3 regions of the Spartinivicinus poritis genome follow, and region 1 is predicted to be linked to each of the others. Evidence: predicted binding sites of a transcription regulator. Region 1 holds the regulator's gene; each other region holds the start of a gene.
What was found. The regulator sigma-54, encoded in region 1, starts transcription at its own class of promoters, with help from an activator protein. The targets are predictions, from matches to a motif close to TGGCACNNNNNTTGCTNT.
Positions count from the first base shown of each region.

Region 2: a site for sigma-54 is predicted at 1,981-1,998, ahead of ORQ98_RS05715 (flagellar hook-length control protein FliK). Genes of this name have one in related genera too.
Region 3: a site for sigma-54 is predicted at 2,601-2,618, ahead of ORQ98_RS09575 (PEP-CTERM sorting domain-containing protein). Genes of this name have one in related genera too.

Region 1 covers NZ_JAPMOU010000001.1:331,503-336,184, reverse strand. Annotated here, with positions in the region: gene rapZ (RNase adapter RapZ) at 1-506, opposite strand, end outside; gene ptsN (PTS IIA-like nitrogen regulatory protein PtsN) at 655-1,116, opposite strand; gene hpf (ribosome hibernation-promoting factor, HPF/YfiA family) at 1,140-1,448, opposite strand; gene ORQ98_RS01465 (RNA polymerase factor sigma-54) at 1,627-3,153, opposite strand; gene ORQ98_RS01460 (hypothetical protein) at 3,182-3,388, shown strand; gene lptB (LPS export ABC transporter ATP-binding protein) at 3,407-4,132, opposite strand; gene lptA (lipopolysaccharide transport periplasmic protein LptA) at 4,142-4,654, opposite strand; gene lptC (LPS export ABC transporter periplasmic protein LptC) at 4,638-4,682, opposite strand, start outside.
Region 2 covers NZ_JAPMOU010000005.1:25,049-29,730, forward strand. Annotated here, with positions in the region: gene ORQ98_RS05705 (ATP-binding SpoIIE family protein phosphatase) at 1-1,525, shown strand, start outside; gene ORQ98_RS05710 (Hpt domain-containing protein) at 1,619-1,960, shown strand; gene ORQ98_RS05715 (flagellar hook-length control protein FliK) at 2,086-3,387, shown strand; gene ORQ98_RS05720 (hypothetical protein) at 3,573-4,187, shown strand; gene ORQ98_RS05725 (sigma-54-dependent transcriptional regulator) at 4,206-4,682, shown strand, end outside.
Region 3 covers NZ_JAPMOU010000009.1:122,277-126,958, reverse strand. Annotated here, with positions in the region: gene ORQ98_RS09585 (substrate-binding periplasmic protein) at 1-381, shown strand, start outside; gene ORQ98_RS09580 (S28 family serine protease) at 861-2,249, shown strand; gene ORQ98_RS09575 (PEP-CTERM sorting domain-containing protein) at 2,673-3,209, shown strand; gene ORQ98_RS09570 (M60 family metallopeptidase) at 3,468-4,682, opposite strand, start outside.

The DNA.
Region 1 (4,682 bases):
GACTGAAATAGTAGTGCCATGCTGCTATGTTGCTTGCGAGCAACGCGCTTGCTTATGGTGTCCCTTAGTTCATGAAGTGAAAGCTGGCTGGTATCAATGGTCAAGTCAGCCAGTCGAGCAATGGGCTCTAGCACTTCTTTTTCTTTTTTGATCGCCTCATCTAATGAGCATTGCTGGCTGGATAATGGGTGTTTGCGTCGGGTTTCACTGAAGCGCTTGAGTAAAGTGGCATGCTCTGCATCAAGGTAAATAATTTCGGCTTCGATTTTTTGTTCTCTAAGCGCATTCATGATAGATGGGAAGCGCCTTAAATCCTGAGAGATATTTCGAGCGTCAATACTAATAGCAGCCTTATCATAGAGAGGCTCTTTTTCCATTTCTTCAACAAAGGCAGGGAGTAAGCCAGCAGGCATATTATCAATGCAATAATAGCCTTGGTCTTCAAGTACATGTAAGCCTGTACTTTTGCCTGAGCCTGAGCGGCCACTAATTATTATTAACTTCATAAATACGCAGAGTGTTTTGTAAATTCTTACTATAACAGAGTTTAAATGATATACGGCAGTTAATTAAATAATAGTCGCCAGAAGAGTGCTTCAAGCGAATATCATAAGAACGCTCACTGCAAATGAATAGAGACAAGCGATGGTAAATTTATGCAGTAGGAACGCTTTGGATTGCTACATCAAATAAGTCTGGATTAGTGTCTGCTTGGCGCAAGTTATTGCGGTAGCTTGAGTTTTCAAATCGAGTGGCTAGCTCTTGTAGGATGGCGAGGTGCTCATTAGTGGCTTCGGCAGGAACGACCAGGGCAAAAATAACATCCACAGGGTGTCCGTCTATTGCGTCAAAGTCGATGCCTTCTTCCAGTTTTAGCAGGCAGGCAAATGGCTTGTGGCAGCTTTCAAGGCGACAATGGGGAATGGCAATCCCATTCCCAAAGCCTGTGCTCCCTAATCGCTCACGGTTGATTAAGTTATCAAACAGCTCGTTAGCATCAATATCACTGGAATACTCGGCTAATAGGTTGGCAATAAGCTGTAAAACACGTTTTTTACTCCCCCCTTGCACCCCGGTAAGGGTGCATTGCGGGAGAAGGAATTGTTCGATTTTCATGCTTTTTAAATAAGTAAACTACTTTAACGAATACTGGCTCCCTGGAGTCGATCCAGGGTTTTCTCTTTATGCTTGCTGAGTTGCCGGCCTAGTTTATCACTAAGTAAGTCAATTGCTGCATACATATCTTCAGATTCTGCTGTGGCGGCAATATCAGCACCTCTTACATGCAAATTCGCTTCTGCTTTTTGGCGCAGTTTTTCGACACTTAGGGTGATTTGCACGTTAGTAATGCTATCGTAATGGTTTTCAATGCGATCGAGCTTTTTGATGACATATTGGCGCAACGCATCAGTCACTTCTACATGATGACCACTGATGTTAACTTGCATGCAACGACCTCCTAATAGGACTTAATGGTTGTTAACCAGCTTCACTTAATTGTAAGGCTGATTGTCAACTGCTTCATTACTGAGTGTAATGCCAGCAGATTTGGTATTGCTTGTTGCTAGTCAATATAACGCATGGTTGAGCGCTAATCTGTTTGATACCTCTACACATGCATCCACTTCATACCAACCGCTTTCGTTCGTTAGACGGTGGGATGGATAGGGATTCACGATATTTGGCAATCGTTCGTCTTGCCACCTTGATACCTTGTTCTTCCAGTAAGCTGGCAATTTTGCTGTCACTTAATGGTTTTTTAGGGTTCTCTACTGATACTAACTTTTTAATGATAGCTCGGATAGCCGTAGATGAGCATTCTCCGCCTGATGAGGTGCTGACATGGCTTGAGAAGAAATACTTCAGCTCAAAGATGCCTCTTGGCGTATGCATGTATTTTTGGGTAGTTACTCGAGATATAGTAGATTCGTGCATACCCACTGCTTCGGCGATATCGTGCAGGACTAATGGCTTCATTGCCTCTTCGCCATACTCTAAAAAACCACGCTGATGTTCAACTATGCGAGTTGCTACTTTCATTAGTGTTTCATTACGACTTTGTAAGCTTTTTAAAAACCAACGGGCTTCTTGCAAATGGTTTTTCAGATAAGTGTTGTCTGAGCTGCTATCAGCTCGCTTAACCAATGATGCGTAATTATTATTTATACGTAGTTTAGGCGTGGCCTCCGCATTAAGCTCTACCAACCAGCGATCATTATGCTTTCTGACAAATACATCAGGAATTACATATTCTGTTTCAGATGGCTGGATGTCAGCGCCAGGCTTTGGATTAAGGGCTTGAATCAACTTGATGCTTTCGGCTAGTTCTTCTTCTTTAAGTTTAGTACGACGCATAAGCTGGTTGTAGTCATGATGACCCAGTAAACCTAAGTGTTTGGCTACAATCAATCTAGCGTTATCAAGAAAAGGGGTGTCTTCAGGTAAGTGAGACAGCTGAATTTGTAAGCATTCCTGTAAGCCTCTTGCTGCCACACCAACAGGGTCAAAGTGTTGGAGGCGTCTTAAGACTATTTCCACTTCCTCTTGGGATATTTCCAACTCTGGGTCCAGGCCTTCCCAAATCTCTTCAGTGCTGCAACTGAGATAGCCATCATCATTGATCGCATCAATGATAGCAATTGCTACCAAGCGATCATTATCTGACATTGGGGTTAAGTTAAGCTGCCATTCTAAATGACTGTGTAAGGACTCTGTTGTGCCATTACGATTACTAAAGTCATACTCATCATCATCTCCTGAAGCTGAGCTAATAGGGGCTGAAGAGGTTTGATAGATATCATCCCAGGCGCTATCAACTGGGAGGTCATTGGGAATTTCTTCTGACCAGCTGGTTTCCTCAGTGCCATCATGGCTGCTGCTTTCAGATGTGCTGTTATCTTGACTTTTGGAGGAATCTGATCCATTCAGGCCAGCACTGTTGAGCTGCTGAGGGTCATTGTCATTACTATCACTGTTTGTTGATGAGTTGTTGTCAGACTCATCGGTCAGCTCAAGCATTGGATTGGATTCAAGCGCTTGCTGAACTTCTTGCTGTAAATCCAGTGTGGATAGTTGGAGTAGTTTTATGGCTTGTTGCAGCTGAGGCGTCATCGTCAGCTGCTGGCCAATTTTCAAAACCAGGGATGGCTTCATTGCTAAACAATTACCTTATAGTGCAATCGTGCCTGTTTTGATTTGGCAAAGTCAACAACAATGGAAGTGCATTCAAAGGCGGTTACCTGAGTTGCTGCTGAACAAGCCACTGAATGTTTCCATTGCACCTATTATTAATGTCAATTGTGTGTTTATTTCAATTGTTTACAGTATTACTGTTGTTGTTTCTTGTGCTCTTACTGGCTTTTTAGCTGAGCTACTAAAAATTATATGAGTATCCTTGCCAGTTGTCTTATATTTTAAAGTCGTGTCCGAGGTAAACCTCTTTTACTTGCTGGTTGGTCATTATCGCTTCGGCGTTACCCTCTGCAATAATATGTCCCTCACTAACTATGTATGCATTCTCGCAAATATCAAGTGTTTCTCGAACATGGTGGTCAGTAATCAGTACGCCTATACCGCGGTCTTTCAAGTGCCAGACAATATCTTTAATGTCTTTTACAGAAATTGGGTCAACCCCGGCAAAAGGCTCATCAAGTAGGATGAAGGATGGCTCAGTTGCTAAGGCTCTGGCAATTTCTACCCGGCGACGCTCTCCTCCAGATAAACTCATACCCTTATTGTCTTTTATATGGGTGATATTGAACTCTTCAAGTAGTGAGTTAAGTTTTTCTTGGCGCTGCTTCCGATTTAGCTCTTTACGGGTTTCTAAAATAGCTAATATGTTTTCAGTGACAGTTAATTTACGAAAAACAGAGGCTTCCTGTGGTAAGTAGCCAATGCCTGCCTGGGCTCGTCCATGCATGGGGAAGTGAGTAATATCTTGTTCGTCAATCCAGACACTGCCATGATCTGACTGGACTAGACCAACAATCATATAGAAACAAGTGGTTTTTCCTGCGCCATTGGGGCCTAGCAGACCAACTACCTGACCACTTTTAATTTTCAAGGAAACATCTTTTACAACAGCACGGCCTTTATAACTTTTGGCAAGGTGCTCGGCTTTCAATATACTCATATACGACTATTATTTCTTTTTGCTACGGGGTTGCAGTACCATTTCAACGCGGCCTTCATTGGTTTTACCGCCTTTTGCATTCACTTTCTGGGTTTTCGCAAAGTAGTCTATTTGGCTGCCAGTAAAGGTATTGCCTTCTTGGAATAGCTTAGCGTTAGTGATTACTTCTACTTTTTCATTGGTAGCGTAGTACTTGATAGTACGACCATAGGCTTTGATAAGCTCTTTGTTTTCTGCTGGTTTTTCACGATAGTGTGCAGGGCGGCCTACAGCAACAATTTTGTTAATCCCATTGCTGTCTGAATAAAGAGTGACTTTATCACCTCTTATTTGAATAGTGCCTTGGGTGATAATGACGTTGCCAGTGTAAATGTATACACCAGACTTATCATCAATATCAGCACTTTTGGCTTTAATATTGATGGGCTTATCTTTGTCATTGGGAAGTGCCCAGCTTAACAGACTAAGCCCGGCAGCTGAGATAGCAATAATCCCTACAATCAAATTACTGATTAACTTCATAGTGTCCCCTGACATTAGAAAACAGTTG
Region 2 (4,682 bases), on a different contig from region 1:
AATGATGCCTAATGTGGATGGGCTTGAAGCCGCACGACAAATTAAAACACTGGCGGGTGAGGAACTGGTTCCCATCATTTTTTTAACCTCGTTAAGTGATGCTGAGTCATTGGCTCGTTGTTTAGATGTGGGGGGAGATGACTTTTTATCTAAGCCTTATAATGCCACTATCCTGCGCGCTAAAATTAATGCATTTAATCGCATGCGGGTAATGCATAATACCCTTCAAGAGCAGCGGGATAAAATTGTCGAACACAATCAATATTTATTACATGAACAAACGGTTGCCAAAGAAATTTTTGATAAGGTTGCTCACTCCGGTTGTTTAAATGCACCTAATTTACGAGCGGTGCAATCGCCTTTTGCGATTTTTAACGGCGATATTGTTGTTGCGGCTCGCAAGCCATCAGGAGGAATGATGGTGTTGCTAGGCGATTTTGCTGGGCATGGGTTACCCGCTGCCATTGGTGCAATGCCATTAGCAGAAATATTTTATGGCATGATTAATAAAGGTTTTTCCATGCCTGAAGTGCTGGCTGAAATTAATAATAAATTGAAGAAAGTATTGCCTGTTTCCAGTTTTTGTTGCGCTGTTATGGTGGATTTAGATTTTACCAGTAAGCTGGTTAAATTATGGATTGGTGGTCTGCCCGATTGTTACTTATACCGCAACTGTACGGGAGAATTTGAAGCGTTGACTTCTCAGCACTTGCCTCTCGGTATTCTTGGTGCTCAAAAATTTAATGCAGAATACCAATTGATTGAAATGGCGGATGATGATCGCTTATTACTAATGAGTGATGGAGTGATTGAAGCACAAGATGAAGCCAAGCAATTTTTTGGAGTAGAGCGGCTGCAACAGGTGTTTAAACAAAATAGTCAAATTGACAGCCTGTTTGAAGAAATTCGCGAATCAGTATTTAGCTTTATTGGTGAACCCACTGATGATTTGACTATGGTCGAGGTGATGATGGTGCCACCGGAAACCTTTGCTGATGAAGATGAAGTATTTGAAGTATCTGCAGCAAGGGGGGCACAAAACTGGGCAGTCAATTTTGAGTTTCGGCCGGAAACCCTTCGCAACTATAACCCGATTCCGTTAGTGCTACATTGCTTGATGGAAATTCCGGGTTTGGGATTACACAACAGTAAGCTTTATACCATTTTATCTGAACTTTACTCCAACGCCTTGGAACATGGCGTATTACAAATGAGTTCGTCATTGAAGCATTCCAGCCAAGGGTTTACGGAGTATTATGCTGAGCGAGAGAGCCGACTAAGGCGATTGACCCAGGGTTGCATTCGGTTTGCATTGAATCATGTCCCTACTGAACAAGGAGGTATTGTTCAGATTAAACTGGAGGACAGTGGGCCTGGCTTTGACTATCAACAACTACAAAGTGCGAAGGATGGTCAATTGTTTCATGGTAGGGGTATTAGCCTGTTACGTTCATTTTGCCAACAAGTGACTTATCTTGGAAAGGGAAATTGTGTTGAAGTAGTATTTACATGGACAAATGATTAAAGGGACAACCACGGCCTTTTATTGCCCCCTGGAGAGTGTGCGGCAAAAGGCTATGAGTGAAGTGTTTTTATGGCAGCCTCTGAGGAGAGGGGGATGATTGAATCACATGTAGACCTGGATGCCATTTTGGAATTGAAAGCGGTGATGGAAGATGAGTTTGCTGTGTTAGTTGAAACCTTTATGCGTGACAGTAGTACGCGCATCGAAGGAATGGCCTGTGCGATTGCGGAAAGCGATGCATGTCGGTTAAAAGAGCTGGCCCATAGTATGAAAGGCAGCTGTTTTAACATGGGTATCATGCCGTTAGGTAACATGTGCTTAACCCTTGAGGAAAAGGGTAAAAAGGGTGATATCCGTGGTACTGAAACGGTTTTGGCTGACATAGAACAAGAATACAAGCTCGTGGAAGGCTTTTTAAAAAGTACAATAAATTGATATACCCTCTTTCATCTGCCTGGCATAACCATTGCTGTTGTTTAGATAACACCTATAAGCGGCAATAGCCGTTTGTAGAGGTGCTAGCAGTTAATCAGTAGTAACGGTAGTTAGTGAGTTAAGCAGTGAATACCTTCTTATTAGATATTAGGGCTCCTGAACTGAAGTCTGTCAAAAACCAGCAAGAAAAACTGCCGGCTGTTGAGCCGAATTCAGAGTCTGAGCCTGCTGATAAAAAGCCTTTTCAGCAAACACTGGATAAGCAACGGCAACCGGTTGCCGCTACTAAAAACGCTACCCAAACTCAAACTGCTGACAACAGCAAGCAAGCTACAACAAAAGCAGAAGTCGATGAGCCACAAGAACAAGAAGTAGAGCCAAAGCATCAGGTTGTTGCTGACCCAACCAATCGAGTTCCAACTGCTCCATCAATTCTAGATGAAACGCTGTTGCTGACAGCAGAGCAAATTAATCAACAGGAAAGTGATCAAGCTGAAATGGACATCAGTACGCTAATGGAAAGCACCCAGCCCAGCACTAAACCGCTTAAAACAGCAGTAGATGCTGAGCAGGATAGTGATCAACCCAATGATCCCAATTTGCTACTGACGGAGCTGAGCCCATTTGCCACTTTAATGAAGCAAGAAGGGGCAGGGGCGCTACAGTTTCATTGGCAGGATTTGGCGAAAGCTGAACGAGGCTCTTCTCATCAAACTATGCCTCACCAGTTGTTAGGAGAAACCTTGGTTGATGTTAAAACCCAGTTATTAGACGGGGGGGAAAACAGCACTGGCCTAACGTCTTTACTAAGCCCAAGCAAGCTTAATAATCAGCTAGGATTAATTAACTTGCAGGCAGGGATAGAGCAGCGCATAGACTTTCCACTTGTAAATTCTGCTACCCATGAAACACTTCAAAGTCATTTACCACAATTCCCCTCTTTGCAGCTGGCAAGCACAAGTGTCAATGCAAATTCGGCTCAGCTTGCTCAACCGTCAGTAGTTGCTTCGCAATTGCCTTTGCCAGTGCCACATCCTAATTGGGGGCAGCAATTTTCTGAGCGAGTGGTTTGGCTGGTTCAGCAAGGAGTTAAAACGGCTCATATTCAATTAGATCCTCCTGACTTGGGAATGGTTGAGGTACGCGTACAGGTGACCCAGGATCAGGCAAGTGTACAATTTGCGAGTCACCACGCGAGTGTTCGGGAGAGTATTGAAGCCCAACTGGTTCGGTTACGGGAAATGTTTTCCCAGCAGGGTATTGACTTGGTAAATGTGGATGTTTCCAGCCAGCAATTTGCTGAGTCTAATCGCCAATCAGGCTTACAAGCTAATGCAACTGATGATGTGGATGAAGAGCAAGATACAACGACCGCTGAGGTAAATATTGACGAGCAAGGGCTTGGACTGGTTGATTACTTTGTTTAACCTGCTGAGTAGCTTGTCTTCACCCTTCTAATTCCCACCAAAATGGCTATCCCGTACTACACTAGGTGTGTTTCTTTATAAAAATCAGTGTTTCACTGTATTTGTCTGTTGAAAAAAGAGCAAAAAATATAACCAGTGCTTGATATGGAAACACAGTCTATCAGGAAGGGATACCAATTATTGACATGAACAGTGAGCGTGAAACTAACACAGTTAATCGGGTCATTATTCAAATTCCAATTATTCATACCCAAGTTGACATGGGGAGCTTGGCTGCGTCAGTTAATCAAAAACAAATCCATCAACAGGGGCAAGAAGCCTGGGAGCAACAGCAAGCGTTAATTACTCAGGCTTGGAATGAAATAAAACAATTTGTGCATAGTTTACCACTGAACTTTGCCAAGGTGAAGCTATACCAAGATGGCTTGCCCATCTGTGGTAAAGAGCAGCAAATTGTCCGTGATCTAGCTGAGCAGGGTAGTATCAATCATCAACTGTTATTGGATTTAATAGCAAAAGGAGCGACTTTGATGGGGACTGAGTCGCCAGAATTATTACGAGAGGAATATCAGTTCACAAAAGTTGCGATTACTCGAAAACACCAGCAGCACACACTAGAAAAGGCGAAACAATTATTGCAGCAACGGGACCAGTTTATTGCAGAACGAATTAACTCAACGTTAGCCGAACAGGAAACGGCAATCATTTTTCTAGGTATGTTACATAGCCTCTCTGGCTTACTCGCCAGTGATATTCAGTTAATTAATCCGATAGCCGATGCGCAAAATAATAATAAATAAAGAGTGAGGAGACGTATTGTGGCAGCGGCTGAACCTGGCAACATATTAATTGTTGATGATGACCCTGATATGTGCCAGATGTTGTGTTATTTGATGCAAACCCATGAACATAAAGCAACGGCTGTCTATAACGGTTTCACTGCGCTGGAAAAAATTAATGCAGACTGGCCTGATGTAATGCTGGTAGACGTGCAAATGCCTGAAATGACAGGCATTGAACTATTAAAACGAGCATTACAACAACGACCAGAGCTACCGGTGATTATGATTACCGGGCATGCCGGTATAGCTGATGCAGTAGCAGTGATGCGGGCGGGGGCTGTAGACTATATTTCAAAACCATTTAGCCATGAGCATGTTATTCGGGTTATTCGCTGTGCTTTGGAACAAGGCAAGCAAACAGCAGTTAAAACAGGCTCTGCAATTGAAGTAGAGACGCAGCTTCATCAATTAATGGGACCCAGTCAGGCGATTGCACATTTAGCGGCTGATGTC
Region 3 (4,682 bases), on a different contig from region 1:
CTATCTAGCTTAGATAAGAAAAAGGTAGGAATCGTTAGAGATTATGGATATGGAGATGAGTTTCTCAGCGCAAAAAACTTTAACAAACCTATTGCCAGTAGTATCATGAAAAACTTAAAGAAACTAGTTGCAAAGCGAATTGACCTCACGCTTGGAGATGAGATTGTTACTAGAGCATTAATTGCAAACCAAGAAGATACAACATTAATAGAAAAAATAGCATTCACCGAAAATGCATTATCAATCAATAAGCTTCATTTTGGTGTTGGACTAGTAAAACCTAACCATAAAACTATTATTGATAAATTCAATAGTGGGCTTAAAAAAATAAAGTCAGATGGTACATTTAATAAGTTAATGATGAAATATAACTTAAAATAATAGTTGTAAACCAAGAAGAAGTGATATGGTAGGGATGAAAAATATCCAATGACTTGGTCAAAAGTGTTTTGTAATAATATAAGGAATTAGATTGTAGAACTTAGTTTATCTGCATTCCATCATTACTACTTAGTTTTAAGATAAAACTAATAAAAAAACTGATAAGCTTACTTTGAATCTGAAAAAATAGGCTTATATTCTAATGTTGTTAGCTCTTTTTGATTAACCTTTGATGAAGCTACTATTTCAATTATTACATGCAATGAAAAGAAAATTTATCAGTGGCTAGTGTTAATTCACCTTGAGTAATGCCTTAATGTAAGTAGCAACGGTTTTGCTTGCCTATTGAGCAAGTGAACTATTGCTGTATATAAATGTTTAAAGTATTGTTGTGAAATACTAAGTTAATAGCAGGGACTTGGTAAGTACTCAGTTACAGTCTAATAAAAATAATGATATTTGAAATTTAAGGACTAATAATGTCTAGGATGGACCACAAAATACGTACGTTAATTGCAGTGCTTTTCTGTTGTATTCTAAATACCACCCAAGCCAATGATCAAGATATCTTTGCTTATTTACAGGCTATACCAGGGATGGTGGTTGAAGAGTTGGATGATCCACCCGAAGGTTACCGCTATTTTTTACTTAATTATGAGCAACCAGTCAATCACTTGAGGCCTGGACTGGGGACTTTTAACCAGCGAATGGTACTGTTGCATCGAGATGCTGAAGCCCCCACTGTACTGGCTACTAATGGCTATTATACGTCAGTAAGTACTTATCGCTATAATTTAACCAGAATACTGGGTGCTAATCAGTTAAAAGTTGAACATCGTTACTTTGCTGAGTCGAGGCCAGAACCGTTGGACTGGCAATATTTGACGATCAGGCAGGCTGCTGCTGACCATCATCGCATTGTGGCGGCCATTCGCCCCTTTTATCAGGGAAAGTGGGTATCCCGAGGTAGTAGTAAAGGAGGGATGACTGCATTGTATCACCGTCGTTTTTACCCTAATGATGTGGATGGCACAGTAGCAAATGTTGCTCCACTCAGCTTTGGGCGACTGGATCATCGTTATGTGACCTTTCAAAATCAAGTGGGAGAGCGGAGTTGTCGGCAAGCGCTAAAACGCTATCAGCGACATTTATTAGAACGTCGTGAGTCGATGAAAGCATTAATTAGTGATTACGCCAAAGAGCAGAACTGGCAGTTTAGTGTGCCTGGTGGTTTAGATCAGGTGTTAGATTACACTGTGGCAGAATTATATTTTCAGTTTTATCAATATGGTTCCCTAGACAGTTGTCATGAAATTCCAGATGGTCAGGCCACTGATGAAGCTTTATTTGAGTTTATGAAAGAGTGGGGGCCTCTGTCATTTATGACTGATGCTGGTATTAAGACATTTGAACCCTATTTTTATCAGGCTATTTCCCAATTTGGTTATCCTAAATTATTGACCCGTCATTTAAAAGACTTACTGTTGTTTGATCCTAATGATTATCGGGTTTATGTGTCTGAGTGGCCAGAGCCTTTTGATTGGCATGCCATGTGGGATGTTGCTCAGTGGGTGGCTTTTAACAGCCGCAATGTTATGTTGATTTATGGTGAAATTGATCCCTGGACAGCCGCCGCATTTTTCTTACCCAATTCAACCTATCGAAGCACCCATAAATTTATGGTAGCTAAGGGTAATCATGGGGCTAATATTACGACCTTAAACTCACAAGACCGCAGACGTGCTGATCAGCTGTTGAGGCGTTGGACTGGTGTTAACCCTATAGAAATAGAAACCCTTGATGAACAAAATGAAGGGTATGATGAAGACTTATATCCCTACTTAACTTTCAATAAACATATTAAATAGCCAAATAAACAACACAAAAAGAGTAAATTAGGTCACACTTGCTCTTTTTGTGAGAGAGATAACACTGAAAATATGGGGTTAATCGTTATCGGATCTCCCCTTATTTTATATCACAAGTAATATATTAAAAAAATTTACAGTTTTTATGTGATGGTTTATACAAAATTACACGCTATTGAGTGCGACTTGAACACTTAGTTATCATTATATAAGTTTAATCAATGTTTAAAAAACGTTGGGTTACTCTAAATTTTACAGCTATTTAAAAGCCGTATTGGTCAACGGATATGAACGTGTTTTATCATTATTATTTTATAAAAAAGTCTATATAAAATAATGAGTTATAATTGTTGGCATCGGTCTTGCTGTAAAGGCATCCATGATTAGGAAGTGCAATAAAACCTATATATGGAAGGTCATATAATGAGCAAAACTATTTTTCAAAAAAGTAAAAAAGCATTAACAATCGCTGCTGCTGCAACTGCGTTACTTGCATCACAAAGCGGTTTAGCGGCTATTTTAAGCGGTGATTATAACATTAATGCTAACCGCCAAGGTGCTCAAACCTTTAAGTGGGATGGTGGTAATACTGCGACTATTAGTGGGCGTCACAACAACTTGGGTTATACGATTCAATACCACAATGTTAGGATTCATAAGCATACCAATAATGTTGATTGGTTGATCGCTTCAACTGGTCGAATTACTTACGATAATGGCCATAGCCATACTGTTGGAATACATCGATATGGTAGAGCTGGCCTAAATGCGCTTTATTTATTTGGTAATAATAATACCATTCATAACTGGACAAGAAGTTTACCTGGCGTAGACCTTCACTCTAAAGTGACCTATGTTCAACCACCTAAGCCTCCTGTACCTGTTCCAGCTCCTGCTTCAATTCTGCTAATGGGCTTAGGCTTAGCGGGCGCTGGCTTACTTAAAAAGAAGAAAAAGTAAGTAATTACGCGATAAGCTTTACGCTTAACAGAGTCTGTTACCATTCGCTTGAATGGCAACCTTTCAAATATGGATCAACAGGCTCTGGTATGTATGTCTAGCGTACTTTCTAATCTACTACATTTATTATTGCCTGCTAATTAGCAGGCTTTTCAGTATATACCTCACGAATTATTTTAGATTTGACTATACCCTTCGCAAGTATAAAAAAAGCCCTGCAAATACAGGGCTTTGACTTTATGTGTGGAACATTTTTAATTAAATGCCGTATTGCCATAAAGGTTTTTTCGGTTTGGGTAGTTCCATATGCGCTACTTGTTGTTTAGCATTTTCAGAAACTTCAATTTTCCATTTCTCAAAGAAACTACGCAAGTCTTCTTTCGCTATGGCTGAGCCTGTCACTAATAGGTAATCAGCTGCAGACTGGTTTTTTGCTTTGGCATAACCGCGTTGATGATAATATTCACGGGTTTTGGTATATAGCTGAGTGTAAAAATCCCATCCATAAGCAAGTGTCAATTGATGGTAAAATACTAAACGCTCAAACGGTCCCGTAATGTCATCCCAACCTTGGCCTTCCTCTAATAGACCCGCTACTTTTTTATAGGTCTGTGCAATTCGGTTAGTTTGACCAAATTGCTCTTGCTGGTAGAGAGAAAATAAATTATTAGTAACTTCAACTGTACCTGGTAGCATCCAGTCACTTTGTTGGTAGTTATGACCAACCTCGTGATAAGGTCCCCAGCTTTTTACGTTATCTAACTTTTGTAATTTAGCAGGCAGGTAAGCCATGATGGGGTAACCCGAATGCATCCAGCCAGCACTGATAGTTAAATCAACATGATAGCGGTTAGGTAAACTTGGAGTACGGTGTGGAATAGCACCGTCTGTTGTTAAACCCATTAATTTATAGGTGTTATTGGTAATTTGTTGCCAAGTTTTCGCATACGTTTCTACATCTGAAATCTCTTGTAGCTGGTCTTTAGGTAATAGCACAATCATGTTGCCACTATGGATTTCACCCCAAGGCGCTGGATAATGTTTAAGTGTACTGTTCCAGTCGCTATTGCTATGTTCCCCTAATTTAAAGTAAGGGGCTTTAACTGCACCTTGAACTGTTAACTGCGCTTGAGCATTGCGATAGTGTTTAGATCCAGTAGTGAAATAAATTAGTCCACCATAAGGGTTATTGATAACATTTTTACCGACATTCAATTTTTGAGTGAAACTGACCTGTGGCGGACGTGGCCAACTATCTTTGTTTTTAGTCGTCGCAATATTATCTGTATGACCATTGACACGAACTTCAATCTGGCTTGGTTGACCCGCTTTGATATGGTTATCAGAGGGTGAGTTTACTGTGATAACAATATTATCGCCGGCTTTGGCATATAACCCAGTACTTAACCAATAAGGGTTGGTTACACTGGTTTTTACCCAGCTACTGTGTTGCTGATTAAAGTCAAAATTAAT